3 regions of the Paenibacillus sp. FSL R7-0297 genome follow, and region 1 is predicted to be linked to each of the others. Evidence: predicted binding sites of a transcription regulator. Region 1 holds the regulator's gene; each other region holds the start of a gene.
The links. The regulator NrdR, encoded in region 1, represses ribonucleotide reductase genes. The targets are predictions, from matches to a motif close to AACACNATATATNGTGTT.

Region 2: MKZ24_RS25695 (adenosylcobalamin-dependent ribonucleoside-diphosphate reductase) is a predicted target of NrdR. The motif match lies at 5,855-5,872, and genes of this name have one in related genera.
Region 3: nrdI (class Ib ribonucleoside-diphosphate reductase assembly flavoprotein NrdI) is a predicted target of NrdR. The motif match lies at 4,044-4,061, and genes of this name have one in related genera.

What each region holds. Positions count from the first base shown of each region.
Region 1 is NZ_JBBPAQ010000001.1:6,230,035-6,239,928, forward strand. It holds gene MKZ24_RS27255 (hypothetical protein) at 1-1, shown strand, start outside; gene MKZ24_RS27260 (TerD family protein) at 54-1,391, shown strand; gene MKZ24_RS27265 (GNAT family N-acetyltransferase) at 1,505-2,053, opposite strand; tRNA gene MKZ24_RS27270 (tRNA-Lys) at 2,256-2,328, opposite strand; tRNA gene MKZ24_RS27275 (tRNA-Ala) at 2,335-2,410, opposite strand; gene nrdR (transcriptional regulator NrdR) at 2,657-3,133, opposite strand; gene MKZ24_RS27285 (alpha/beta-type small acid-soluble spore protein) at 3,298-3,516, shown strand; gene MKZ24_RS27290 (lytic transglycosylase domain-containing protein) at 3,616-4,179, opposite strand; gene coaE (dephospho-CoA kinase) at 4,179-4,775, opposite strand; gene MKZ24_RS27300 (manganese efflux pump) at 4,785-5,510, opposite strand; gene mutM (DNA-formamidopyrimidine glycosylase) at 5,706-6,548, opposite strand; gene polA (DNA polymerase I) at 6,600-9,272, opposite strand; gene phoU (phosphate signaling complex protein PhoU) at 9,501-9,894, opposite strand, start outside.
Region 2 is NZ_JBBPAQ010000001.1:5,855,989-5,865,882, forward strand. It holds gene MKZ24_RS25685 (carbohydrate-binding protein) at 1-1,762, opposite strand, end outside; partial or broken gene MKZ24_RS25690 (glycoside hydrolase family 130 protein) at 2,097-2,698, opposite strand; gene MKZ24_RS25695 (adenosylcobalamin-dependent ribonucleoside-diphosphate reductase) at 3,018-5,669, opposite strand; gene MKZ24_RS25700 (DEAD/DEAH box helicase) at 6,219-7,964, shown strand; gene MKZ24_RS25705 (YqhG family protein) at 7,964-9,031, shown strand; gene MKZ24_RS25710 (hypothetical protein) at 9,225-9,894, shown strand, end outside.
Region 3 is NZ_JBBPAQ010000001.1:2,882,283-2,892,176, forward strand. It holds gene MKZ24_RS12615 (alpha/beta fold hydrolase) at 1-146, opposite strand, end outside; gene nrdF (class 1b ribonucleoside-diphosphate reductase subunit beta) at 528-1,487, opposite strand; gene nrdE (class 1b ribonucleoside-diphosphate reductase subunit alpha) at 1,525-3,609, opposite strand; gene nrdI (class Ib ribonucleoside-diphosphate reductase assembly flavoprotein NrdI) at 3,596-3,955, opposite strand; gene MKZ24_RS12635 (ABC transporter ATP-binding protein) at 4,619-6,421, opposite strand; gene MKZ24_RS12640 (ABC transporter ATP-binding protein) at 6,378-8,114, opposite strand; gene MKZ24_RS12645 (LacI family DNA-binding transcriptional regulator) at 8,187-9,176, opposite strand; gene MKZ24_RS12650 (RNA polymerase sigma factor) at 9,425-9,894, shown strand, end outside.

The DNA of each region.
Region 1 (9,894 bases):
AGCTCCTTCACGTATTCATTCAATTCTACTAATCTTCTGAAAGGCAGGTTCCAATGACCGTTGAACTGATAAAGGGACAAAAATGCAACTTAACAAAAGATACGCCTCTCCTTACCCGTATCATCGTCGGAATGGGCTGGCACAATACGGGCTCTGCGGTTGAGGTTGATTTTTCCGCCTTTTTGCTTACGCCATCCCAGAGCGTCTCAAAAGATGAGGACCTTATTTTTTATGGTAACGCTTCTACTCCGGACCAGTCTGTAAGTGTATTGCAGTCTGATAAAAAAACTTACGCAGGGTTAACCGACAACACACAAATCGCTGTCAGTCTCAGTAAGATTCCCGCAGAATACGAGCGGATTGCATTTGCACTAACGATTTATGAGGCTGAGAAGCGGCAGCATAGCTTCTCGCTGCTGGATGATGCCTATTTACGGATCATCAACGCTGCTGATGGAACTGAGCTTCTCCGCTACAGGCTGGGTAAAGCGTTCACTGTAGAGACCGCAATTGTAGCCGGAGAAATCTACAGATACCAGAATGAATGGAAATTCAGCGCAGTAGGTTCCGGATATGCAGGCGGCTTAGCTGCCCTATGCCAAAGTTATGGGATTCGGATCAATGACATTCTGCCGTCTGTTCAGCCCGCCAGCCGGGTCGTTCAGCCGCAGCAGTCTCCCCTTATTCTCCCGGAGCTGAGGTCACGGCCGAAACCGGCGGGTCATTTACCTCCTTCTTTACCAGCTTCACCACCAGCATCGCCAGCATCGCCTGCGTCACCTCCAGCCCCACCTTTAAATCCGGGTTCCCATCTGCTTAAGCAACGCGGGGAGCGGATCAATCTGCAGAAAGGGGCAGGATCACTAGGCGAGATCCTGATTAACCTGAACTGGGTGCAGACCCAATCATCCGGCTGGTTCGGCAGCAAAGGCATCGATCTTGATCTCGGTTGTCTGTTTGAACTAAAAAATGGGCTGAAGGGCTCTGTCCAGGCACTCGGTGAGTCCTTCGGCAGCTTGAACAGGCCACCCTACATCTCCCTGGATGGGGATGACCGCACCGGATCGATCGCCACAGGTGAGAATCTGCGGATCAACGGCCATTATCTTTCCGAGATCAGCCGGATTGTTGTCTTTGCCTTTATCTATGAGGGAATCACAAACTGGTCGCAGGCTGACGCCCGTGTGACTATCAGGCAGCAAAACGGACCTGATATCGAAGTCCGGCTGGATGAGTATAACAATAATAAGGGAATGTGTGCCATCGCCATGATTCGTAATCAGCAGGATGAGACCTTCAGCGTGGAGCGGCTCGTAGAATATTTCGCCGGACATGAGGAATTGGATCAGCACTATAACTGGAATCTGAGATGGGAAGCCGGGAGCAAATAGAGCGTTAATCGGATGCCCCGTTTTTCCACTCCAACACTCCAACTGTCTAAGAACATCAAAAGAACGGCAGCTCTGCCGTTCTTGGGGACCATCAAGCCTTTTTAATCCCAGGCCTAATCTGTATATCTCGCCATCGTATATGTACTGTAATATTTCCCGTCTGACAGGATACGGTCCTTCTTCAATATGCCTTCGACTTCAAAACCAAGGCTCTTGTACAAGCGGATCGCCTTCTCATTGGTTTCCAGAACGCCGCTTAGAATCATCTTGGTGATGCCGTTTGCGTCGGCCCAGGAAATGGACGCTTGCAAAAGGTTTGCGCCCACTCCGAAGCCCCAATATTGTTTCAAAACTCCTACTCCAAATTCCACTTTGTGCTTAAACCGCTGCAGATCATGTCCTTCACACCGGGAATAACCAATGATTCTGCCGTTCGCTTCCGCAACCAGGCATATATTCCGCGGATGGTTCATGTCCCTCCCGATGATTTCTTCAAATCCGGCTTCATCAATAAAAGCCTCTCCCGGCACCCGGTCCATATGCTCGGTCTCCCCGTCAATCTGAAGCCTTACCTCGGACAAAGACTTCGCATCTGCCTTAACTGCAGAGCGGATCGTGTAATTCAGACCTTTCACCTTGTATTCCTGCTTGGTAATGATCATGGCTTATTTTCCTTTCTTAAAAGAATCAATGACTAGCCGTGAAGAATATACTGCGTGGAAACTCTCCTAGAGTAAAGGGCTAGTGCAACCCAGCCCTTCTTCATCAAACATGAGTTTAATATATAGACGAATACATACTATTTGATTTCCGTCTACTAATGAAAACAGCAAAAAAACGGCATCTCTGCCGTTTCTTCTGTGATGGACTCTCAGGGGCTCGAACCCTGGACAAATAGATTAAGAGTCTACTGCTCTACCAACTGAGCTAAGAGTCCGTAGTATGGTGGAGAATAGGGGGCTCGAACCCCTGACCTCATCGCTGCCAGCGATGCGCTCTCCCAGCTGAGCTAATTCCCCATACGCTTGATTTCGAATCACATTATGTATTCTGAAATCCATTTTGAGCGGTTCACTCAAGTCGCTTTCAAGTTGTTATGTTTCTTAGGCGACTTCTATATAATACAGAAATTCGGGATCAGTGTCAACACTTTTATAAAATTAATTAATTTCTATACAGAAGCGCTTCTCACAGAGGCCAGCCTCACAATATCAAGGCTAGCCCCTTTATGCCAGGAATGACACATTCCCTCTTCAGTAAGCCTCCTACAGCCCGTCCAGCTCCTCAGTCCCCTTAGAGAGCAGTCCCTTCAGTTCCTTCATAAACATGTTGATGTCCTTGAACTGGCGGTACACGGACGCGAAGCGGACGTAAGCTACCTCGTCTACAGGGTAGAGCTGCTCCATGACCAGCTCGCCGATCTGGCGGCTCTCGATCTCGGCCAGGGCGATGCCGCGCAGGCTTTTCTCAACCTCGGATACGATGACTTCCAGGCGCTCTACAGAAACGGGACGCTTCTCACAGGCGCGGATGAGGCCACGGAGGATTTTGTCACGGCTGAACTCTTCGCGGCTGCCGTCTTTTTTGATGACGATCAGCGGGGTTTCTTCAATCATTTCGAAGGTGGTGAAACGGCGGCTGCACAGTTCGCATTCGCGCCTGCGGCGGATTGACTTATTCTCATTGGCTGGACGGGAGTCAAGCACCTTGGTATTGGTGTGATCACAGTAAGGGCATTTCATAAGCTTCATCACTTCCTCATAGTAAGAATGGGTATGCCCCGCTCCTGAATAACCAGGTTAAACGGGGCTTATGTTAATTTCCAGAAATCACCGTTTATTTGTTGTTATGAATATGGCAAGTCCAGCACATAATACAGTTACCAACCGATAGGAGGTGAACAGCAATGAGCCAAAACAACAGCTCCAATAACCTGGTAGCTCCAAATTCACGCGGTGCCTTGGAACAACTGAAATTCGAAGTTGCCCAAGAACTAGGTATCACCCTCTCCCCAGATGGATACCAAGGCAATAAAACTTCTTACGAAAACGGTTCGATCGGTGGTTACATCACTAAACGTCTTGTAACCCTGGCTGAACAGCAATTGGCAGGTCAATACAAATAACCTGTCTCCATAAGCTTGCCTAAAGAAGTATTGAACGGCCTCCGGGCCGTTTGATGCTTCTTTTTATGTCGGCACAAACGCAATATTTAAAGCAGAGCCTCAGAATTCACTGTAGAGCTCTGTGTATTGGTCATAATAATAGATGACACGCTGTACATAGTGACGGGTCTCTCCGAACGGGATATCCTTCACAGACGCTTCTGTTCCGTCCCACCGGCCTTCATCCAGCCAGCTCTGTACTTTGCCGGGTCCGGCATTATAGGCGGCTATAACCGCTGTCCGGTTGCCGTCAAACTGCCGGGAAAGCGTAGACAAATACCAGGTACCCAGTTCGATATTGGAGGATGGCTCTTCTTTTAGCCGCTCAAGCGACACTTCAGGAAGCTTGGCCTTTTCCAGCGCCCACTTGGCGGTATCCGGCATCAGCTGCATCAGTCCGATTGCACCTTTTTTGGATTCGCGTCCGGTCTTGAAATTGGTCTCAACCCGGATAATTGATGCCACCAGGAACGGGTCCAGCTCATAAGTAAGGCTGTGTTTGCGGATCTCATCTTTATAATGTATCGGATAAAACCAAGACATCCAATTGGTGCCCAGGAACAGGATCGCTGTAAAGCCAATAAACAGCAACAGCAGTACTCTTTTTTTGCGCAACCACTTCATCATAAGAGGCCCAGCCTGTCCCACAGGCTGGCAACCTGCCGCTCCGTAGCTCCGGGATCACCGCTGTTGTCGATCACGTAGTCGGCTTTCCTGCGCTTTAGTTCGATGTCCATCTGCGATTTCAGCCGGTTCTCGGCTTGTTCCAGCGTCATTCCATTCCGCGCCATGAGCCTGGCCAACTGGACTCTGCGGGGCACATATACCACAATAATATGATCGAATAAATTGTCCAGCTGTGATTCATAGAGCAGCGGAATATCCACAATAACCAGCCGCTGCGGATCTTCCTGATCTAACGCATACATACGGTCCTTAATTTCTGTACGGATCGCCGGATGCGTCAGATGGTTCAAGGTCTGAAGTGCTTCCGGATCCCGGAAAACGATCTCCCCCAGCCTCGGCCGGTCCAATGTTCCGTCCGGCTGCAGAATCGTCTCTCCAAAAGCCTGTACAGCAGCGGCCAGCACCGGATGTCCGGGGAGCATAACCTCTCTGGCGATGACATCGGCATCCACCAGAGCAGCTCCCTTGGCGACAAACAGTGCGGACACGGTGCTTTTTCCGGAAGCAATCCCTCCGGTTAAGCCCATAATCATGTACTCACCTCATAATAGCTTCATTATACCCATTGCAATCAATAATAACGCCGGCAGAACAGCCGCATGCTTCATCCAGTAGCTGCCTGACAATCTTAGTCCTGTCTTCATCCCCAGCAGCAGAAATGTTCCGCTGAACACAGCGATCATCAGCGAGGTCGACACCGGGCTGAACCCGAGCAGCGCAGCACCGAGACCGGCACCGAAGGCATCCAGCGACAATGCAATGCCCAGGACCATGGCTTCCATGGAGGAGATACTCCCGGAAGCATCCATATCGGCGGAAGACGGGGTGCGGAGGATCTGAATGACTACCCCCAGATGCCGGAGCTCCAGCGAGAATACAGCCGGCTTCAGCGGTCCCGCATCTTCCCTAATCGCAGCGGCAGCCGTCTCCAGCAAGGCCTGCCGGTCTGGCAGCCCGTCTCCGGCTCCCAGCTCTGCTTCCCCCTGCTCCTTCTCTTTCTGTGTCAGCATCTGAAATAGTGACCAGCAACCCATCAAGACGAGAATAACCGCTCCGATACTGGAAGCGGCATGCGGTGAGACCACCTTGGCCAGCAGGACGCCGACCTGCATAGACACACAAATGACTACCCCCGAACAGAGCGAGATAATCATAATTGAGAGCAAAGGAATTTTCATTTTACGCAGTCCATATGTAATGCCTACACCAAATCCGTCCAAACTAAGAGCAAACGCAAGCAGCAGCAGTGACAACAATGGGCTAAGCACCCGCAATCCCTCCCGTGAAGAACCGGAACCTGGCGGCCTTGTCAGCCGGGCTCCGTTCGCCTTAATCAGCAATCTTCACACATTATATGGGCGGGACGGGCAGTGAGTGCCTGCCTTTTGATGAAGCATGGACAACACCGTTTAGAATTCCCTTAGAATTTCCTATAAATCCACTTCATACGCCCGGCTGAATGCTTACCTTGTCTGCACCGGTACTGGCTGGCAGCTCGGACAATAATGCGTGCCCCGGCCGCCGACAACACTTTTCTCAATCAACGTTCCGCAGGTAGCGCAAGGCTGATCCTTGCGTCCGTATATGCGGTGCTGATCCTGGTAATTCCCGCTCTCCCCCTGGCCGTTGACATACGACTTCACTGAGGAGCCTCCCGCATTCACCGCCTCTGTCAAGGTTGCAACGATCGCATGATGCAGCCTGGCCAGATGGTCCTCCGAGAGGGAGTTTGCGGTTTCTTCCGGATGAATGCCGGCACGGTGCAGGGATTCATCCACATAAATATTACCGATACCGACGATATATTCCTGATTCAGCAAGAGCGGCTTAATTTTGGTACTTCTCTTCGAGACAATCTGCTTGAAACGCTCCAGGGTGAAATCCGCATCCAGCGGTTCCTGTCCCAGCTTATTCAGCGGCTTCAGCAGCAGATCCTCACCCGGCTGGAACAGATGCATCGTTCCGAACTGGCGCACATCGGTATAACGCAGCTCCGTACCGTCGGAGAAATGGAAAATCACATGAGTATGCTTGTCCAGCGGCTCGCCCTCCCGGTACACCCCGTAACGGCCTTCCATCCGCAGATGGGAGACCATCACAAGTCCATCGAAGACGAACCGCAGGAACTTGCCTCTGCGCTCAACCGTTACTACGCTATGGCCTGCCAGCATATGGGCAAAAGCCTGAATATCATCCGGGCGCTGAATAATCCGCGGCAGCCGGACGGTGACATGCTCTATCTGCTTGCCTGTAATTAAATCATTAAGTGTTCTTCTGACTGTTTCGACTTCCGGCAGTTCCGGCATAATGGCTCACCTCCACTCCATTATACCGGATATCCAGCAGATGCGGGGAGCCTATTTCGCTTCATACCAGTTACTTCCAAAACTTACCTCTGCCTTCAATGGAACGGACAGCTTCAGCGCTCCGGCCATAACCTCCGGCAGCAACAGCTTCATCTGCTCCAGTTCATCTTCCGGCACCTCGAATACAAGCTCATCGTGTACCTGCAGCAGCATACGGCTCTTCAGCCCGCGCTCGTATAGCGCCTTGTCCATGTGAACCATCGCCAGCTTGATAATATCGGCAGCCGTCCCCTGGATCGGTGTATTCATGGCGGTACGTTCGGCGAAGGAACGCAAGTTGAAGTTCTTCGCGTTAATCTCCGGCAGGTAGCGGCGGCGCTCCAGCAAGGTGGTCACATACCCCTGCTTACGGGCCTCTACGACGATATCATCCATATAGCGGCGGACACCCTTGAACACTTCGAAATATTGCTCAATGAACTGGGCCGCTTCCTTGCGCGGAATGTTCAGGTTCTGTGACAGGCCATAATCGCTGATGCCATACACAATTCCGAAGTTAACCGCTTTGGCTGAACGGCGCATATTGCTGTCCACCATATCGGCAGTAACGCCAAATACGTCCATCGCGGTCTTCGTGTGAATATCCATGTCTTCTACAAAAGCTTCCTTCATCCGCTCATCGCCGGAGATATGTGCCAACACCCGCAGCTCAATCTGCGAGTAATCCGCCGCCAGAATCGACCAGCCGGGTTCGGAAGGCACGAACACCTTACGGATCTTGCGGCCTTCTTCCAGCCGGATCGGAATATTCTGCAGGTTCGGGAACTGGCTGCTGAGCCGTCCCGTAGCGGCAATCGTCTGCCGGTAGAAGGTGTGTACCTTCCTGGTCTCCGGCGAGATTTCCTTCAGCAGGCCTTCCACATAGGTGGATTGCAGCTTGGCAATGGAACGGTATTGCAGGATCAGGCGCACAGCGTCATGGTAAGGAGCCAGCTTCTCCAGCACTTCGGCATCGGTGGAATACCCGGTCTTCGTCTTCTTCACGACAGGCAGGCCGAGCTTCACAAACAGGATTTCCCCCAGCTGCTTCGGTGAATTGAGATTGAATTCGGTTCCGCAGATCGAATAGATTTCTCCAACCAGCCTGGAGATCTGTGCTTCGAATTCTTTGCCGAGCTCTATGAGGTCATCTTTGTTAACCGCAATGCCCTGCTTCTCCATATCGGCAAGAATCCGCGAGAGCGGCATTTCCAGATCCTGAAACAGTCCGGTCATCGCGGTCTCTTCCAGCTCCTCCTGCTGCTTCTGCACGATGCCAAGCACAGTTGCGCTCTTGCGGGCTACGTGGTTTCCGAGAATCTCAAGCTCAGGTATTCTATATTTGGCCCCTTTGCCGAATACATCTTCATCCGGTGATAAGCGGGGCAGACCGTATTTGCTCGTGAGATCATTCAGATTCTGGTTCGCTTCCGTCGGATCGAGCAGATATGCGGCAAGCTGGACATCATTAGCAGCTCCGGCAAAAGCAATCCCCTGCCAATGCAGCGCCAGATCGGCACGGTGCAGGTCATACCCGCTCTTCGGCGCTTTGTCATCGCCGAGCCAGTGCCGCAGCGGCGCCGCTGCGGCACTCTTCAGCAGTGCAAACGGCACGAAGTAGTGCTGCTCCGGCGAAGACAGCCCGAGACCAATGACCTCCGCACGGTGCGGATTCTCACCATTCGACTCCACATGCAGCGCCGAAATGCCCGGCAGCGCAGTAATCAGGTCCGCCAGTCCGGCTTCATCCACAATAGTGATATTAAGCGTTGCCGCTTCCACCGCTGCTGGATCGGAACTGCTGCCATCGGCCGTATGGGAATAGGCGCTCAGCGACAGGCGTTCGAGCAGGGATTTGAATTCGAGCTTAGCGAGTGCAGGGCCAGCCGTATCCGTATTAATACCGCTGAAGACCATATCCTCCCAGGCATGCGCCAGCGGAACTTCGCGGTAGATCGTCGCCAGTTTCTTGCTCATGATGGCGCTGTCAGCATGCTCCTCCAGCTTTTCCTTCATCTTGCCCTTCAGCTCACCGGTTCCGGCCAGTACACCTTCCACCGATCCGAACTGCTGAAGCAGCTTAAGCGCTGTCTTCTCCCCTACTCCCGGCACACCGGGAATATTGTCACTGGCATCGCCCATCAGCCCTTTCAGATCGATGATCTGCTCCGGGGTAAGATCATATTTGTCCCGGATCTGCTGCGGCCCGTACAACTCTACTTCCGTAACGCCCTTACGGACCAGCGCGACGGTTGTATGCTCGGACGCCAGCTGTAGCATGTCCTTATCCCCGGACACAATCATCACCTGCCGCCCTGCGGCATCCGCCTCGCGGGAGATGGTGCCGATAATATCGTCGGCTTCATAGCCGCCGATCTCAAACTGCGGCACCCCTAATCCCTGCAGCAGTTCCTTCAGAAGCGGGAACTGTTCAGACAATTCCGGCGGAGTCTTTTGGCGTCCGCCTTTATAGTCTTCATACCCTTCATGCCGGAAGGTAATCTTACCGGCGTCAAAGGCCACAATCATATGACTCGGCTTATGCTCTTCAATCAAACGCAGAAGCATTGTCGTGAAACCGTACACCGCATTCGTTTGCTGTCCTGCTGTATTCGTCAGCGGCGGCATCGCGAAAAACGCCCGGTAAATGATATTATTTCCATCAATCAGTATCAGCTTGTCCACTATAGCACCTCGCCTTTATCTTGCTTACTTCTTATATAGTACCATATGCCCCGCACCAAGTTGAAACATAAGGATGATTGATTCTAGTGAAGCCTATAATGAAGCCGGACGGATTCACACCAGGTCTGCAGCTTCAGGCATTCTAAGCAGGATTTCCAATCAGAAGGCGCTTTAAAACAAAAAAGGCAAGCCTCCGGGGATGAAGGCTTGCTGTCGTGCCTTATGCTTTTATTGATTCAGGTCCGGACGTTTGCCCGTTACAAGATAAACTACGCTCTCGCCAATGTTGGTCGCATGATCCGCGATACGCTCAATATAGCGGCCAACCAGCGTAAGCAGCATAGCCTGATTAACCGACTCAGGCTTCTGAACCATGTAAGTGTACAGTTCATTAATCATTGCACTATACAGCCCGTCGACCTGATCGTCGTCCTGGGCCATTTTGTAGGCCAGATCCGTATTCTCATCCAAATAGGACTGAATTGCCTCTGAGATCATTACCGTAACAATCTCGGCCATCCGCGGAATATCCACAAGCGGTTTAATCAGCTGCTGCCCCTGGATCCGCATCGTTACCTTAGCCACATCCAGTGCCAGATCCCCCATACGTTCGAGGTCACTG
Region 2 (9,894 bases), 370 kb from region 1:
TTCCGCCGGAATTAGCGGATGCAACCTTCAAATCAATACTTGTTTTAGCTGTACTGCCAAAGTCTACATTTTCAAATGCGATATAGTCGCCATTACTCCCTCCGCCAACATCCAGCCCGCCATCCGTGCTTTCCTCATAGGATATAACACCTGAACTAAGGTTATAACCTTCCGCTTCAAATTTCAATGTGTTGAATTTTGGAGCTGCAGCATAGCTGTTCGTATCTGTTATTTTCAAATCCGCCAAATTATTTACCGCAACTCCACCAACGCGAACATTGTTTAATGTAACTCCGGAGACAGTAGATGTGTCACTCCAACCCTTCATGATTGAAACTTCACCTAAAGCGCGTAAATTGATATTATTATAGACCACATTTTTTATCGGACCGGTTTTTGCAGAAAGATCAAACCATCTGGAGTGAACACCGGATCTTGGCCAGAAGCCTTCTACATCTATATTGTCAAATATGATGTTTTGTGCTGCTGGAGTCCCATAAAGATGACCTACCGCCAAAGCGCGCCAGCACCGGTATACATAAGAGTTCTTAACAACGATGCCATCCTGAAGCTGTTTTACTCCATCTCCGACCTTGAATGCTCCGCATCTGCTCCAAGCCAAAGCATCATCCACAACTACATTAGACTGGTTTTCAGGAGTTCCCGGCCAGTTAGCAGCGATATCCGTAGTGGCTACATCCCAGGTCTTAAATGAGTAGGTGTCATCCTCCGATACTGCTACAGTGTGCTTAATGAGTACATTCTGGCTCTCTTGAATATCTATAGCATCATTTTCATAATCAAGTTCATTGTTGTTGAAGTGCTTGGTATTCTGGAAGGTTACGTTATTAGATCTGGTAACGATTGTAGCCCAGCCGCCGCTATCTCTTATGGTTATGCCGTCAACCGTGAAGTTGCTGCACTGCAAGGGTACAAGAATATTGTTCAAATAATTGTTTGTATTTCTCATATAATGGCCATTGCCGTCAATAGTCCCTCTGCCGTATATCTTAATATTGTTTGCATTGGTTTCGGTATAAATAAACCATGTCCCATCCTTATTCAGAGAATTCTTATGGAAATGGGTAGTGTAATCGCTTGGATTTCCTGAACCCCTTATAACAGAACCACCCTCCAGATAAACCGAAACATTGCTTTTTAGAACAAGGTTTCCGCTCTTGTACACTCCGGCTGGAACGTATACGATACCGCCACCTGCTGCGTTAGCCGCATTGATGGCGTTCTGTATTGCAGTTGTAGCCAAAGTGGCACCGGTACTGTCGGCACCGTACCCGGTTTTAACATTGTATATACCTGTACCGGATGAAGCCGGAACATTAGTTTCAAGAGCATCTGCCGCAATGACCAGATCTTTCAGGTTATTGATTTTAACTATAAGATAGGTTGGTGATGAAATTGTAAATGTGAGTGTGTTTCCGCTCTTTGTTGCTGTGATTCCCAAAGCTTTGGGAGAAATATTATAGGTATTGATTGTCTCGCTTGCTGTTATTGTGATTGTAGTCGTACCTGAAAAAGAGAAATTACAATAATTATAGTTTACAAATACTTCCGAAGTGTCGGTTACCGGTATATTCGTAGAGTCTGCTGTTACCGTATATTGACTGGTCGTGGTATAGATCGACGGTAATGGATAGCTTACAATTGTACCCGCCGCGCTTGCTGTCAAAGGAAAGACTGGTAACAGGTTGGCCATACAAAAAATTAATAATGCACTTAATAATTTGAACCTTTTCAACATCATTAAACACCTCTTTCATATTTTTTAGCAAACACCAGGTCATCAGTGAATCATGATTTCACCAGTGATGCTCTATTACTTTTTTCATAAAATCGACCATATTCCTGTTCAGCTTCGGAAGTGGCAGAGTAATACTAACCTTTTCTGCATCAGCAAAGTTTCCTTTTTAAAATACGGCCCCGGTTTTGTTGCACCTTGTGCAGGATTTCTGCGTTGGTCGCTACTACTGAGCTTTATTGTTGCATTTTATGCACAATCAATCTCCGCGCAAGCCGCTCAATCATGGCACATGACCCCACTGTTACTCCGCATTTCCGCCCTCAGCCTGCTTCCAATCTTATCTATGCTCCGGCTCCAGACAGAGCCGGAGCAGATCGTCCACATGGGCCGTTGCCAGACATTCCACCGTATCCGCAGAGCCGTAATAGATCTTGACCTCGCCGTCATCCTCCAGAATCATCCCACCTGGGAAAATCACATGATTGCGGAAGCCCCCGCCAATCTCATAGTCTGTCTCCGGTGCCAGCAGCGGCTCCCCTGCTCATGCCGATCACCTTGCGGGGATCCTCCAGATCCAGCAGCATAATTCCGGCGGTATAGCGCTTCTTCCAGGTGTCCTCCCAACCCCACATCCACCGCATGGAAGGTGGTCAGCCAGCCCTTATCCGTCCGGACCGGAGGTGCGGACGGGCCAATCTTGTCATTGGCAAACGGCACCTGCTCGACGGCGAGCAGTAGGCTGGAGTTGCCCCAATGCTTCAGGTCCGGCGACTCGGAGATCCAGGCATCGAAGCGGTCCCGGCCGCCGCGGCTGTATACCGTGAAGGGACGCTCCAGCCGGACATACTTGCCGCCGATCAACTCGGGAAACAGTACCATATTGCGCAGGTCCGGTGTAGACAGGCTGAGCACCTCGAAGTGTTCCAGATCATCGGTAACCTCAGAGATGTTATTTGCATACGCTTCATCATTGGTAGTTCCCCCTTTATATCCCTTATGTATTCGCTTACAACCTGATTATAGACGGATTGGCACATCCGGATAAGGCGGGTAAGCCCACATTAAGGGCAGATTTCTGCGGCAGCTTTATACAGAGAAGGGAGGCCACCTCCGCCCTGCGGACATGCCTCCCCTGCGCATTCTTATTCTTTTCCAAGATAATGCAGTAATTATGAAATTCTTATCCAACGAATTATGGTACAATTCCATTTAATTATGGAATTTCACAGTCTTTCTTATCATCATGCCAATAATCTACTCAACCGCACCGGCTATACCCGCAATTCCCGCAAGTCTTACATCCCTCAATATTAATCAGCGATGCGCTTCCGCAGGAAGGGCAGAGATCCCGCGAAGCCGTAGCATGGCTATGTGCTCCATGACCGCCATGTCCATCATCAGTAGCCGTAGCCGGAACACTTGATTTCAGCTCGGCGTTCAGCGCTTCGTTGAAATCAAGCTCCAGTGTAGCTGCGATTGGAGCGGGCACATGATCGTCATGGGCGTTGTTCAGCACATGGGTTTCCAATGCCTTGGCTACGGCGTCAGCAATGGACTCGACGCGGTTCGCACCGAAGCCGATGGCGCCGGAGCCGCCGATGCCTTTGAGATGCTTGATCAGCAGCTCGACCTTCTCACCGTGATCACCGTAACGCAAGAACAGCGAGCAGACACGGCCTAGTGCTTCCGCCATGGCGAACACGTCGGAGCCGGCTTTGCCGACGTTCAGGAAGATTTCGGCCGGCGTGCGGTCGAGATCATTGATGGTGATATACGCCATACCGAATGGCGTGTTGATCTTATAGGTAGCGCCGCGCAGAACCTGCGGACGTTTCTTGTATTGTTTGTCCACTACATCAGCGGCAGGCTGCGGTGCAGGAGCTGATGCTACTGTGACTGGAGCCGGAGTAGCTTCAGCTGCCGCTGGCTCAGCTTCAGCAGTCTCAACTGCCGCTGGAGCGTCTTTCTTTTCTTCCTTCTTCGTCGTTTCCAGCACCTGTACGTCACGGCTGCCGTCGCGGTAGATCGTTACGCCTTTGCAGCCCAGGTCGAAGGCCATTTCGTACAGCTCGGCGGTTTCTTCCACGGTGAAGTCGGACGGGCAGTTCGCCGTCTTGGAGATCGAGCTATCCACCCAGCGCTGAATTGCAGCCTGTGCACGGATATGATCCTTAGCGGACAGATCCATCGAAGTGACAAAGTATTCAGGCAGCTCTTCACCCGGATGGGCTTCCAGCCATTCCTGAGCAATCGGCACGAACTGCTCGTCATAGCCCAGACGGCTCTGGCGGTAATATTTGAATGCGAAATAAGGCTCGATACCTGTCGAAGTGCCGACCATGGTTCCAGTACTACCTGTAGGTGCCTGGGTAATCACTGTAACGTTGCGCATGCCGTGCTTACGGATGGATTCGCCGACTTCCGGATAGACCTCGGTGATATTACGCATGAAGCCGCTCTGCAGATATTTATCGGTGTCAAAAGCCTGGAAAGATCCCTTCTCGCCAGCGATCTCAGCAGAGGCCAGATAAGCTTCGCGGGCCATGAAGCCGTAGAGCTTGTCCAGGAACTCCAGGGATTCCGGGCTGCCGTAACGGATATTCAGCTTGATCATCAGCTCAGCCAATCCCATTGTGCCGAGTCCTACGCGGCGTTCGAGCTTCTGGTTGGCTTCATTTTCCGGGAAATGATACGGTGTCTTATCGATGACATTATCCAGGAAACGCACGGAATAGCGGGTCGTTGTCGCCAGATCTGCCCAGTCCACGTCGTGATTCTCCGCATCGTAGAACTTGGAGAGGTTGACGGCCGACAAATTGCACACGCCCCAGCCCGGCAGACCCTGCTCACCGCATGGATTAGTGCAGATGATCGGGTTGAAATACCAGCTGTTGGACATCTGGTTGTAATATTCCATAAACACTACGCCCGGCTCAGCCGACTTCCAGGCCGATTCGATAATCGTATGCCACACATCGCGCGCTCTTACGGTACGGTAAGGAATAACGCGGCGGCCGTCTGCTTTCCATTTATCTAGATCGCCGTCCCAGATTGTATCGTAATCCGGATCGGTGGTATCCGGGAAGACCAGCTCCCAGTCCAAATCTTCCTTGACGGCTTTCATGAAGGCATTGCTTACGCATACCGACAGGTTGGCATTCGTTACCTGACCCATCGTCTGCTTCACGGTAATAAAGTCCACCACATCCGGATGCCAGTCATTGATCATCAGCATCAACGCGCCACGGCGGCTTCCGCCTTGCTCAATCAGTCCGGTCGTATAGCTGAAGAGGCCGCCCCAGGACACTGAGCCGCTGGATGATCCGTTCACGCCTCTGACAATGGCGCGGCGCGGACGCAACGAAGACAGGTTAATTCCTACGCCACCGCCGCGGGCCATGATCTCGGTCATTTCGGAGAGCGTCTGCATGATTCCGCCGCGGCTGTCTTTGGGCGAAGGAACGACATAACAGTTGAACAGCGTAAGCTCCTCGCTTGCCCCTGCACCAGCAGCAATCCGTCCGCCGGGTACCAGCTTCCAGTCATCAAGGATAGAACGGAACTTGCCTGTCCACTCTTCCTGAAGCTCGGGAGTCTGCTCTACGGAAGCCATCGCTGCCGCAAGACGGTCCCACATTTCCTCCGGGGTCTTCTCAATATTCAGTGTCAGCTTCTCCACATCCGATTGCACGAGCTCACCGCTGCGGGTCTTCACCGTAACAATCCGGCCTGTGCGCTCAACAATCTCGCCAACCTCCTTGGTTGGAAATTTCGGATCATCCTTCGTCAGGACGAGCACTACATCGCCTACCTTGGCATTGTTGCTGTCCGCGTCCTTCCAGGCATAACGGTCCAAAAATATTTTCTCACTCAGCCCCTCAAGACGCTGCTTGCGTTCCACTGTACTCAATAGAAAAACCTCCCGGATGATTGATAGGTAATACTTCCGTTCCTTGGTGTGGGCTTAGATTTTTTGTAACCCACAACAAGAACTTCCGGCGGCAGGTATCCGCAGCCTGCATGTACAGCGGAAGTTCCTCTTGTCAATAACAAATAACCGCAAAAAACCGCGATTAATCAAATTTTCAAGCTTTTGTAACAATATATTGTATACATCAGCTTTTCAACTATACCACATATTGTATCAGAGTTCTTTTTCCAAAAAAGCGGCACATGGCGGGAATTTCGGAAAAACGGTAAAAGATAGTGGATTTTCTCCCTCTTTCTCGCTTTTTTACAGGTTCCAAATTGATAAGCTTCCGGGGCCGGAAGACAGATTCCGTCACGGATATCCAGGCTCCGCAGAGCTGACCGCACCACCAGCAGCAGTACCATCGCAAGGCCCAAAGCGGATACTTAACGGCAGCAGCCGGAGGATAGCAGGTTATGAAATCTCTCTTTTACGCGCATACTACTGCTACGCATTTCGATATGAAACCGCGCCGGAGGAGGCTGCAACATGACGCAATTATTCCGCAATTCCTTGCCGCAAGGGGGCAGTACGCCTGCCCCGCTGCTGCCTGTTCCTCTGTCCTTTGAGCGTAACTGGCTGCAGGACCTGGAGTCTAAGCTCGACAAAGGCGGACCTTGGGGAGACTGGAGATTATCCCGGCTGGCCGTACAAGGTGAACAATCGGGACTAATCACGAGCTTCGATGAGCTCCAGTGTCTGAAGCATCTGTCCGGGTTGTCCCCGCTTCCCCACCAGCTGGATACCGCCCATAAGGTGCTGTTTGAAATGTCAGGCCGGGCCATTCTGGCAGACGAAGTGGGGCTAGGCAAGACGATAGAAGCGGGACTGATCCTCAAGGAATATCTGGTGCGCGGGCTCGTAAGTAAAGTTCTGATCCTTGTCCCTGCGTCTCTTGTCCTGCAGTGGGTGCGCGAGCTGAACAGCAAATTCGGTATTTCAGCCGTGGCACAGAAGAAAGCCTACTCCTGGGGCAATGACATTGTTGTCGCCTCCATGGATACGGCCAAGCGTGATCCGCACAAGGAGATGCTGCTGAGCCAGGAATTCGACATGCTGATTATCGACGAGGCCCATAAGTTGAAGAATAAGAAATCAACGAACTATCTGTTCGTGCAACAGCTGCGCAAGAAGTACTGCCTGCTGCTCACCGCCACTCCCGTGCAGAATGACCTCGGCGAGCTGTTCAATCTGATCACATTACTGAAGCCGGGACAGCTCGGGAACCAGGGGGATTTTGCCACCAATTTCGTAGTCGATAAACGCCAGCCCAAGAACGAAGTCCAGCTGAGGGGCGAGCTCTCCAAGGTGATGATCCGCAACCGCCGCGGCGAAGGTCCGGTGAACTTCACGAAGCGCAAAGTGCGCAACATCCCGCTCACCCTTTCTTCAGAGGAGAAAGAATTATATGACGGCGTCACCGCCTTTGTCAAAGACCAATATCAGGAAGCGGGCGGCAATCTCAGCAGTATGCTCTCTTTGGTTACGCTCCAGCGCGAGGTATGCAGCAGCCGGGATGCCGTGTTCGTCACGCTTGTGAATCTGATCAAGAAGCTTCCGGCGGATTCACCGAAACGTGAGCGCATGATGAGTCTGCTCCAGACCATCCGTACCGTTAAGACGAATACCAAAGCGGAGAAGACGATGGAGCTGATCCGCCAAATGAACGAGAAGGTCATCGTCTTCACCGAATACCGGGCGACCCAGGAATATCTGCTGCAATATTTCCGTGAGCATGGACTGCAGTGTGTCACTTACTCCGGCGGGATGAACCGTGGCAAAAAGGACTGGATGATGGACCTCTTCCGCGGGCGCGCCCAGGTAATGATTGCTACGGAAGCAGGCGGCGAAGGGATCAATCTGCAGTTCTGCCACCATATGATCAACTTCGACCTCCCCTGGAACCCGATGCGGGTAGAGCAGCGGATCGGCCGGGTACACCGGCTTGGCCAGGAGAACGATGTAGTCATCTACAATCTTTCTACCGAAGGTACGATCGAGGAGCATATTCTTCACCTGCTGCATGAAAAAATCAATATGTTCGAAATGGTTATCGGCGGGCTGGATGTCATCCTGGAACGTTTCGAGAAGAAGGAATCGCTTGAGAAAAGCTTATATAAAATCGTTCTCGAAGCCCGCAGCGACGAGGAGCTGCGCAGCGAGCTGGATCAGATCGGCGATACGATCAGCGAGCTGACCCATGCCAATCTGGACGAAAGCGAGGTGGCTCCTTAATGCTCACCCCTGTGGAAGTACGCAAACAGGTCATGGATTATCTGGAAGCAACAGAGTGCACGATTCTAGAATCCTCTCCGCTGCATGTGACGGTGAAGCTCTCGCCGCGCGCGGACCGGATGCTGACGGATCGCCCTTATTACTGGGGATTCGTGGAGCGCACCGGCGTAGATCCCGAGACCCTGTCCTTCAGCTTCGTCTTCGATCCGCAGAAGTACGATGAACTGGCCGCGCAGGCCGCTGCGCCAGCGGCACGGCTGCGCGGCGGGGCGGTCCGCCCGGCGCCAGGACCTCTGCCGGGCGGCAACGGTGCGGCGGATGCAGAGGCAGGCGCGGAGCCTGGCGCTGCAATGACTGCTGCACCCGGAGGTGTGGTGCCGCCCGGGGTCTCCGCTGATCCGGAGGACAGCATCCTAGCCAGGTACTTCGGCATCGTCCCGCAGCTGCCGCGCATCGGGCCGGGCATGATCCGCCGCGAGGATGTGACCTACGGCAGCAAACGCCTGCGGCAGATCTGGTCAGCGGCACGGGATGAGGGCAAATGTCTGCAGCTGTTCGAGGATCCGGGACTCCGGCAGCGGACCACGCTGTTCTCAGCCGCCTACGAGCCTTGGCTTGCCGTCTGCTACAAGGTGGAGATGACCTGTGATCTTAAGCGTGAAGAGATGCATTTCATCGCGGTGTCACTGACCTCCGGGCTGATTGTTCCGGACTTCGAGGCCCGGCTGGCTTCGCGGGAGCTTACGCCAAGGCTGCCGGAGAATATCCACATCCAGCCTTCCGAGCTGTCCGTGAGCGCCGGAGCCGACAGGCTGGAGGGATATCTGACCTCGAAGCTGGCTCTGCTTGATTATACCTGGGCCGAGGAAGCCCGCGAACGCCTGCGGCTGGAGCTGAGCATCGTGGACATCTATTACGAGGAGCTGCTGAAGGAGCAGGATGAGGAGAAACGCCTTGGTATAGAGGAGCAATACAACCGCCGCCGCAAAGAGACCACCTGGCAGTATGAGCCGCAGATTGCAGTTTCTGCCGTAACGTACGGGCTGTTTCACCTGCGCAGCACATAGAATGCGACCCGGCTCGCTAAAAGCAAACAAAAAAACAGCGGAATTCCCGCAGGCTGCCGCGACAGTAAGCAACAGCCTTTTCAGGGCATGTCCCCTACAATTAAAAGTATGGAGCAGAACCTGCCGGGCTCCGGCTTGCCGGACCCGGTAATTCTTGCGATTAACCTTTGGAACAGGAAAGGTGAACGATAACATGAAAATCAAAGCGAAGCAGAAGGGGCCGCTCGGGCGGCGTACCCGCCTGCTCCTCTGTCTGACTCTCGGGCTGACACTGTTCGCTGCCAGCGCCTCCCCGCCTCCGGCGCTCGCGTCAATAGGCAGCCGGGCCACTGTCACACAAGCCGTCCTTCAGGAGATGCTGCCCGGACTTGTTATGACACAATCGCCCGCATCTGAAACCTTGCAGGATTTCACCCGTCTCACAATTAGCCAATTGTCGGCGGATGCTCCGTTTACGGAATGGAAGAATGCCGGAACTGAGGTTTACCCTCTGGGCCCGGGGACACGCAGCTGGCTGGTCAATGTGATGAACGGGGAGCAGCGGATCGGATACCTCATTATTTCTGCTGCGGATGGGGGCAAATATCTGCTAAGTGAATACGGGGCCGGAACCTATGGCCTCCCTTATAGTATGAGTGATCTGCGCCAGTATCTGGTGCAGGAAGGACTGATTACCTCCTCTTATTCCGGTAAAATAGAACTATCGGCGCTGTACGCTCCGCTGCTGCCGGTCTGGAAGCTCACGCTTGCGGACAAGACGCTGTATCTCAATGCCTCAGTACTGCAGGTACTGCCTTGGAGCCTTAGCCAGGCAAACCGTATTCTGGACAGTCAGCTTGATGCCAAAGCCCTGGTGGTCTACA
Region 3 (9,894 bases), 3.3 Mb from region 1:
CCGGGCAAGTCTGGAACCATGCAATGATAATGGGCGAAATATTCCACTTGTCTATCCCACATCCAGCCGCTCACTCCGCCACCGTGTAAGAATACCATCAGATAAGATGCGCTTTGATCTCCATACTCCTGAACATGCAAGGCCACACCGGCACACTCCTCTTCGACAAAATCAAATTCACTTCTACTGGTACGTTCCTACATGGATTTAGTCTCAAAAAAAAGCACCCGACAGCTTGTCTCTCAGCTGACGGGTGCTTTTCTTACATACAACATAATAGATTGAACTTGGAAAATAAAAAATTAAGGGATGAATGGCGAAAGAGAAGTTTGGAACTGTAGGAGCGGTAGCGTCCGCCTGAAAGCTTTCCGTAGGAAAGCTCGCATCGGAAGCATATGCTCGGTTTGGATTTCCACCGCGGGCAGCGGTATTAATCAAGAAATCTGGGGACGGGCAGCGGCCGGAAGTCCAAACATTCTCTGTAGCCATGACTATCCTAGGATAGAAAAATTACAAGTTCGATCTATTTAAAACCGGAAATCCTCATCCCGCAAAGGCTCCACGTTCATCGCGCGGACGTAGCCGTTGCCTTTTTTGGAGAAAAAGTCATGCTGCTTGGTGTGGGTGCTGATTCCGTTCTGGACGATCGGGTTGATCTCTTCCTCTTCGAACAGCGGGTCGAGTCCCAGGTTCATCATCGCCTTGTTGGCGTTGTAGCGCAGGAAGGCCTTCACTTCATCTACGAGCCCGATCTGGGCATAGATTTGCTCGGTATACTGCTCCTCGTTGGCATGCAGCAGACGCAGCAGTCCGACCAGAGTCTGGTAGACATCGCGCTGGTCGTCTTCGGACAGCTCTTCGAAGATCTCCTGGGCGAGCACGCCGACGTAGACGCCGTGGATGCTCTCATCGCGCAGGATCAGGTCGATGATCTCGCCGCTGCAGGTCATTTTGCCCTGGCCGGCCAGATAGAGCGGGTAGAAGAAGCCGCTGTAGAACAAGTAGCTTTCCAGCAGAACAGAGGCAGCCATCGCCAGATAGAGGTCTTTGGGCGACTCAATCTTCTTGTAATATTCCGAGATGGTCTCTGCCTTGAATTGCAGGAACGTATTGTCCTCCACCCAGCGGAAGATGCCGTCGATCTCCTCGGTAGAGGCCAGTGTTGTAAAAATACTGCTGTAGGACTTGGCATGGATCTGCTCCATCATCCCCATGAAGCCGAGGACCGCCTTGCGCTGCAAGCCGTCCACATGCTCCATAATCTGCGGCATGCCAACGCCGCCCTGGATGGTATCGAGCAGGGTCAGTCCGCCCAGCACCTTCATATAAGAGTCCTTTTCGATCTCGCTCAGCGTGAGCCAGGACATTTTGTCATCGGATAATGGAATTTCGTCGTCGGTCCAGAACTGCATAATATTCTGATTCCAGAACATCAGCGAGTAGTCGTCGTCCGGACGGTTCCAGTTCACGGCTTTGATTGCGCTCATAATGATAGATTCTCCCTTTCTGTACCTGTGCTCGCTCTTAGATGGAGCAGGACAGGCATTCCTCGACAGACAGTTTATTGGTCCGGGTGTAGTACAGGGATTTCAGCCCTTTGTGCGCCGCATACAGGTAAGAGCGGGCCAGCTCACGGGTCGTTACATCACTGTTCACATGCAGGACCGTTGAGATACCCTGGTCAATATGAGGCTGAATTTCCGCAATCAGGTCAATCACCTTGAACTGGTCCATCTGGTATGCAGATTTATAGAAGAATACATTATCCGGACGCAGGTAAGGCATCGGATAGTAGGTTGTCGAGTTGGCATAGGTGCGGGTCTCGATCTGTTCTACAATCGGCATAACGCTGGACGTGGCATTCTGGATGTAAGAGATGCTCGCAGTCGGCGCAATCGCCAGACGGTAGGCATGGTACAGGCCGTTCTTCATGACGTCATCACGCAGCTGCTTCCAGTCCTCGGTTGTAGGAATGTAGATGCCCTCGAACAGCTCCTGTGCTCTTGCAGTAACCGGACGGTAATCCGTGGTCAGGTAACGGTCGAAATACACGCCGGACGCATAATCCGATTCTGCGAAGCCATGGAAGGTCTCGCCAGTCTCCGCCGCGATCTGCATACTCTTTTCAATCGAATGGAAGTTCATCGTCATGAAGAAGGTCCGGGCGAAATCGCGGGCCTGCTCACTCTCATAAGCAATCTTGTTCTTGGCGAAATAGCCGTGCAGGTTCATCACGCCCAGACCTACGGAGTGCATTTCTTTGTTCGCTTTGGCCACGCCTGGGGCGTTGGAGACCGTAGTCATGTCGCTGACAGCAGTCAGTGCCAGCATGCCTTCATGCACAGATTCACGGATCTTGCCGTGCTCCATTACATTCACGATATTCAGGGAAGCCAGATTACAGCTGATGTCACGCCGGATCGCGTCCTGCTGTCCGTAGTCGTTAATCTCCGAAGTCTCCTGCAGCTGGAAAATCTCGGTGCACAGGTTCGACATTTTGATCTGACCCACATTACGCAGGGCGTGGGCGTTATTCGCATTGCTCTTGTTCATAATATACGGATAGCCCGATTCGAGCTGGATCATGGCGATTTTGGTCAGCATGTCGCGTGCGCTCATGGCGATTCTTTTCTTCACACGCGGATCGGCGAGCAGAGTGTCGTACATGACGTCCAGATCCATGTCATCCAGATGCGTACCGTACGCCTGGTAGACCGTATAAGGTGCGAACACATGCAGCGGCTGATTATCCTGCGCCAGCTTGTAGAAGCGGTTAGGCACGATCAGGCCGATAGACAACGTCTTCAAGCGTGTCCGTTCGTCGGCGTTGATCTTCTTGCTGTCCAGGAATTCGAGTACATCCCAGCCGAAAATATTATAGTAAGCCGCACCCGAACCCTTGCGCTGACCCATCTGGTCCGCGTAGGAGAAGCCGTCTTCCATGAGCTTCAGAACAGGCATGATGCCCTTGGCAGCATCCTCTACACCCTTAATCGTCTCGCCGCGCGAGCGCAGCTTGGACAGATTGACCGCAACACCGCCGCCGATCTTGGACAGCTGCATGCAGGTGTTCAGTACATAGTTGATCGAATTGAGCGAGTCGTCCATTTCCAGCAGGAAGCAGGAGACCATCTCGCCGCGGCGGCTCTTGCCGGCATTGAGGAAGGTCGGGGTAGCCGGCTGCAGACGCTGCTCCATCATCGAGCGGGCCAGCGTGCGGGCTGTCTCCACGTTGCCGCGTCCCAGATGCAGGGCCACCACAGCTACGCGGTCCGGGTAATGCTCAAGATACTGCTTACGGTCATTGCTTTTGACGGCATAATCTGTGTAGAACTTGGAAGCCGCCATATAGGAAGGGAACTGGAAATTATATTCGTGGGCAATCCGGTAGACGTCCTCCATCTCAGCTGCGGAATAACGGTCATACAGGTCCTCGTAGTAATCATTGGCAATCATATAATCGATCTTCGCTTTGGTAGTTGTGAACGTCAGGCTACGCCGCTCCACATCCCGCATGAACTCGGCTACTGCTTCCTGGTCCTTATCCAATTGGAAAAAGCCGCTTTCGTCTCTCTTCATCAACATGTTGTTCAGTTCAATATGCCGCAACCCGGTCCACCTCCTGTTTTATGCGCTGTACATCACCAAATGTTCCCGACAACTCAAACTTGCCGACCACCGGTACGTTGTAACGCTGTGCAATTAAATCTGCGCTGTGCGCGTATAGCTCACCCCAGTTTTTGTTGCCGCTCGCGGCGATGCCTTTGAGCCTGGAATGGTTCTTCTCTAAGAAAGAAGCTACCTTCTCTGGAATCTGTCCAAATCCGGTGGTGTATGTAACAAGCACGTAAGGCTCGTCGATCGTCATATGCTCTTCGATTTGAACAGCGGGAAGCTTCAGCTTATTGATGAACCTTCTAACGTTGCCGGTCTTGGAATCGTAAGCAATCAACATGGTCCCTAACCTCCTATAACATGTAGCTATTTCTACTTGACAAATGATGACGGGCAATTTCACTAGATTTATTGGCTTTTCTATTATATACACTATATTTAGTAACGTTTAATCATTTTACTACCATATATTGAAAAGTCAATAGACCAACAGGTCCTTCTCCCCCCCTGATTTACTGGTTAAAAAGGGATAAAACCACGCCCCGCCTGCGTTCTTTTCTCTTATAATTTATTAGTATTTTTTTTAAGTATTTTGTTGCGCCTGTATCCGGCGGAAATTGTACCTGAAGGAGGGGGAGCTGCCCGTGACAGCCGCTGATTTTTGGCTGCCCCGGCAGCGGACAAGTGGGCAGACCAGTCCCCCGGGCGGTAAGCCGCCCGGGGGACTGGTGGCGTGGAGTTTTTCAAATGCTGATGTTGGCTAATGGAGTTCGGACAAGGCTGGATTCTGATTCTGTTGCACTTCATACATTAGATGAACCCGGAATCCGCAGGAAAATCGAATCTGTAGCATTTTGTACATAAGAATTCAGTAAATGAGGGACTCATGGGCAGAATTCCAGAATTCAGTTGTACGAAATACAGCAGAATGAGATCTAGCTTAGCAAATTGCGGATTCTATTGCAGAAAGTGCAATTAGCAGACTCCGAAGGTTACGAATGTCTCACGAACTCATAATATGATTTCGGCTCTCCTCCAGCAGCTCGGCATAATAGCCGCCCCGCTGCCGCAGCTCGCGCGGATGGCCGGATTCGGCGATCCGGCCTTCCTTCATCGCAATGATAAGATCCGCACCGGCAATCGTAGACAATCGGTGGGCGATGATCAGCGTCGTTCTGCCGCTGGCGACGTTGTCGATCGCCTTCTGGATCAACTTCTCTGTATGCGTGTCGATGTTAGCGGTGGCTTCATCGAGCACGAAGATCGCCGGATCATGGGCGATGGCCCTGGCGAAAGAGATGAGCTGCCGCTGGCCGGCAGACAGGGTGCCGCCCCGCTCGGTGACAGGGCCCTCCATCCCGCCGGGAGAGCCCAGCACGAACTCTTCTGCGCAGGAGGCCTGCAGCGCTTCCAGCACGTTCTCCTCGGCAATATCATCGCCAAGGGTGATGTTGTCGCGGATGGTGCCGGAGAACAGGAAGACGTCCTGGAGGACAACGGAAATATTCCGCCGCAGATCATCCAGCCGGATATCGTTCACATTGACACCGTCAATCAGAATCTCGCCTTTCTGCACGCTGTAGAAGCCGTTGATCAGACTGATAATTGTAGTTTTGCCTGCACCGGTCTCACCGATGAAGGCGGCGGTCTGCCCTTTAGCAATCACGAAGCTTACATCCTTCAGCACCCAGTCGGCGTCGTTATAGGCGAACCAGACATGGCGGAACTCAATGGTTCCATGCAGGCGGTCCATGGATAAGCCGCGATCCGGCTGCTCCAGGCGGTCCTCCTCACGGATCAGCTCATAGATACGCTCTGTGGATACGAGGGCAGACTGTATGGAAGTGTACTTGTCAGCCAGATCGGAGATGGGGCCAAAGAACTGCTTGATGTACGTCGTGAACGCAAACAGCACGCCGATCTGCAGGTTTCCGCCGGAGATCCGGCTGATGCTGTACCAGACCAGAATGGCTACAGCCAGACTCTGGAACATATCCGAGGCAGGCTTCAGCACACTGTTGAGCCGGACCTGAATCAGGGTGGTTTTGAAATATTCCCCGTTCAGCTTCAGGAATTGATCCTCTTTTTCCTTTTCTGCGCGGAAGCTTTGGATAACCCGCATCCCGGAGATACTCTCAGCAATGAACCCGTTGATTTGTCCAATGTAATGCTTCATATGGAAGAAGTTCTTTTTGATCCGGTTCTTAATGAAGAGAACCAGGAAGGTCATCACCGGAATGACGGTAAAAGAAACCAGCGTTAAGGACGGGCTGAGCAGCAGCATGGCGTAGATGATCCCCAGCAGCAGCAGCACATCCTTGACCAGCGAGATGACCACATCCGTGTATAGCTCGCTGATCTCAGCTGTATCGTTGGTGGCCCGGGTAATCAGCCGCCCGGAGGAGGTCCGGTCCAGATAAGGTAGGGGGAGCCGTTCAATGATGGAGAACACTCTGACCCGCAGCTCATGGATCAGGCTCTGTCCCGCTTTGCCGGCAATCAGCGCCTGAAGATACGAGAAGATCCCGCCAGCCGCAGCTACGGTCACATACAGCAGGGCTAAGCCTCCAATCGAATTCAGTCCGCTCTGAGCGGCGCCTCCGATCAGGAAGTGGTCGATCACGCGCTGAAGAATCAGCGGCTGGATCAGAAAAGCGCCATTTACAATCACCACGCACAGACAGGCAAGCAGGAGCTGGAACTTGTAAGGGGCAGATAACCGCAGCAGCAGCCTCACTGCACCAGCTTCCGATTTGTCCCGTCTAGCAGACCTCTCCTTCTTCAAGCTGTTCGGTATAGATGTCATAATACATGCCTCCTTTCTTCAGCAGCAACTCGTGGGTGCCCCGTTCGGCAATACGACCTTTATCCAGCACGATGATCTCGTCGGCTTCCATGATGCCCGATACCCGGTGAGAGATCAGGATATTACTCTTCCCCTTGCGGGTCTGCCGCAGGCTGTTCAGAATCTGTCCTTCCGTTACCGCATCCACCGCTGACAGCGCATCGTCCAGAATCAGGATGGCCGGTTTCCGGATCAGTGCCCGCGCGATTGCGAGCCGCTGCTTCTGTCCGCCGGACAGGTTCACACCGCGTTCACCCAGCAGAGTATCATAGCCCTCCGGGAACGCCTCGATACTTCCGGCAATTTGGCTGAGCGCTGCGGCATGCTGCACATCTGCGTCTGTGTAGCCGTCTTTGAACAGGACAATATTGTCCTTCACGGAGGCGGCGAATACGAAGGTATCCTGCGGCACAACCCCAAGCCCCTCCCGCAGCGGGTCCAGGGCATAATCGTTGATATCCCGCCCATCGAGTAGAATGTGACCAGGCTCCACGCCAAAGAAGCGGAAGAGGAGGGAGGCCAGGGTGCTTTTGCCGGAGCCGGTCTTGCCGATGATTCCCAGCGTGTGTCCTTTTGGCAGAACGAGTGAAATATCCCGCAATGCCGGAACATCGGAACCTTCGTAACAGAAAGTCAGCTGGCGCAGCTCCATAGATCCTTCCGGCTGAATAGGGAGAGCGTGCGGGAGATCCATGATTTCAGGCTGAACCCGCAGAATATCATTTAATCTTCCGAGGGAAGCCAACCCGCGCTGGAATATCGTCACGATCCGTCCGATCGACACAATGGGACTTACAATCAGACTAAGATATCCGTTAAAAGCGACAAAATCACCGATGCTGATCTCCCCCCGCAGCACCATCCGGCCCCCAAACATCAGATTCATCACAAAGCAGACGGCGAAGCCGAATTCGATCATCGCAGGAAGTGCGGCAGAGACTTTAATCAGGTCCAGGTTGGCCTGCTTCATCCGGCTGCTCAGCTCACTGAATTTCTCCATTTCCGAGCGTTCCTGCACATAAGCCTTGATGACACGGATGCCCGAAATGTTCTCCTGAACCCTGTCAGAGACGGCGCCGAACTGATTCTGTACGATTCTGAACCGGGTCTGAACCTTGCGGCCGCTGAAGAGCATCAAGAGGATGATGAAAGGGAGCGGGGACAATGTGATTAGAGTGAGGCTGGGGCTGACTGACGCGAACATGAAATAGACCGAGGAGATACAGATGACAATTCCGTTAAAAGACATCGCCGTAGCCGGACCGAAGGTCATGCGCACCGCTGAAATGTCGTTGATGGCATAAGCGATCAGGTCACCGGTCTTGCGGCTGCTGAAGAATCCGGGAGAGAGCTTCAGGAAATGCCGGTACAGCTCCTCGCGGATGTAGCACTCCAGGTTCCGCCCATTCGCGATGATGATATTTCTCCAGAGGAAGGTGCAGAGGAAGACTACAGCCGCAATCAGCACCATCCACAGAACCTGGGTTAGCACCTGCCGTGGCTCAAAACCGTTATCCTTCATCAGATCGACCGCGCTGCCCAGCACTTTGGGAAATAATGTCTGAATGAAGGAGGCGGCGAACATGAAGGCAAAGCCTATGATATAGCTGAGCTTGCGGGACTTGAAGAAACGCAGTAATACAGATGAATTCATCGGTTCCCCACCTTTACAGTACCCTTGTAAAATATAGTACCCATGTTAAATAAAGTGCCTGAGTTTACAAAATTACAGTTCACGCACGGAGTCACGCTCCACCAGTGTGCTGAGAATGGCGATGTTCTCGGCAGGTTTGCCGGGCTCAGCGATCCGTTTGAGCAGTGTGGCGACAACGGTGCGGCATGAATATTCGATATTCAGATCCATCGTGGTCAAAGCGGGCAGCGAGAAGGCCGAGACCTCGGTATTGCCGCTGCTGAGCACCGACACCTCTCCAGGCACTTTAATGCCCTGCTCCTGAAGCTCACGGATGAGTTCCACCGCGGTGAAATCATGATCGCAGATGAATGCGCTGGGCAATTGGCCTTCCGCAATAAGGCCGGACAGTCTCATGTGAAGAGTATCATCCCGCCCCAGAAAAAGCTTGTCATCCACAGGCACCCCGTGCTCTTCCAATGCAGAGGTGATACCCGTTTTCTTTTCCTTGTTACGGTAGGCACTGGGATCTCCGATGAAACCAATCCGGCGGTGCCCCCGGTCCAGCAGATATTTGCACTGCTTATAGCCGGCGCCCAGGAAGCTGAACCATACGCTGTCGTAGTCGTAGGCTGGCGAATAACCGGTATAGAAAATCAGATTCGGAATCTGCTCATGGATAAACGAGGCGTATTCCAGATTAAATCTGCCGATCAGAATAACCCCGTCGAACTTGAAGCCCCGGCTCAGGCGGTAAGGGAGGATCAGCTTATTCTGATTCTCCTTATCCAGAAACTCGATGCTGTAATCGGTCTCCGCCTTCTGCAAAGCGAGCTCAATCCCTTGTACCATATAGCTGAAATTGCTGTTATCATGCGAATAGGGCTTCTGGTGCAGCACCAGAATTCGGGCAGGCGTATGCTTTTTGGGCTTAATATAGCCCATTTCCGCCGCTTTCCGCACAATGGCCGCCTTCAGCTCGTCGCTGATTCCGGCTTGATTGCTGAGTGCCCGGCTGATCGATACAGGTGAGAGGCCCATGGCCTGGGCGATATGTGTGATCGTTACTTTTTTAGTCTTCAAAAGAATCCCCCGCTTTATCGTGCTGCCGCTGCATATCACTTCCGGCACTGTTATTATAATCATCCATTCAATGGGAATCTACGATAGAAAACGTAAAAAACAACGTAAAAAATAAATTTTTTTAACGTAAATTTGAGGACAATCGTATGCATTCCTTATACGTAAATAATTTTTGACATGAATATGGGGTTTACTGGGAACCGTTTCTGATCTGCTGAGTCTAATTGGGCGAGAGGGGAGAGAGAAGCATGCAAAGTAGAGAGATGCCTTATAGCGTGACCATCGCTCCGTCCATGACCCTGCGGGAAATGATGGAGACTTACGGCCCGGATGTGTGGAACTATGCTTTTTTCTTAACCCGCAGCCGGGAGCAGGCGAGTGACATCAGTCAGGAGGTATTCCTTAAGGCATATAAGAGTGTCGGCAAGTACCGGGGCCAGGCCACTTTGAAAACCTGGCTGCTGACCATCACGCGCAACACCGCGTTCAGCTGGAGGCGGAACAGCTTCTGGCGGAAATTTGCTCCGCTAGGTAATCATCAGAATACTGGAGCAGCCCTGTCTGCTGAAAAAGAGGCCATCGGCAATCAATATGTGAGCCGTATCTGGGAGATCATTATGGAGCTGCCGGATAAGTACAGAGAGGTGCTTGTGCTGGATATTCAGCAGGACTTATCAGTAGCGGAAATGTCCGCTCTGCTCGGTATCGCGCAGGGGAC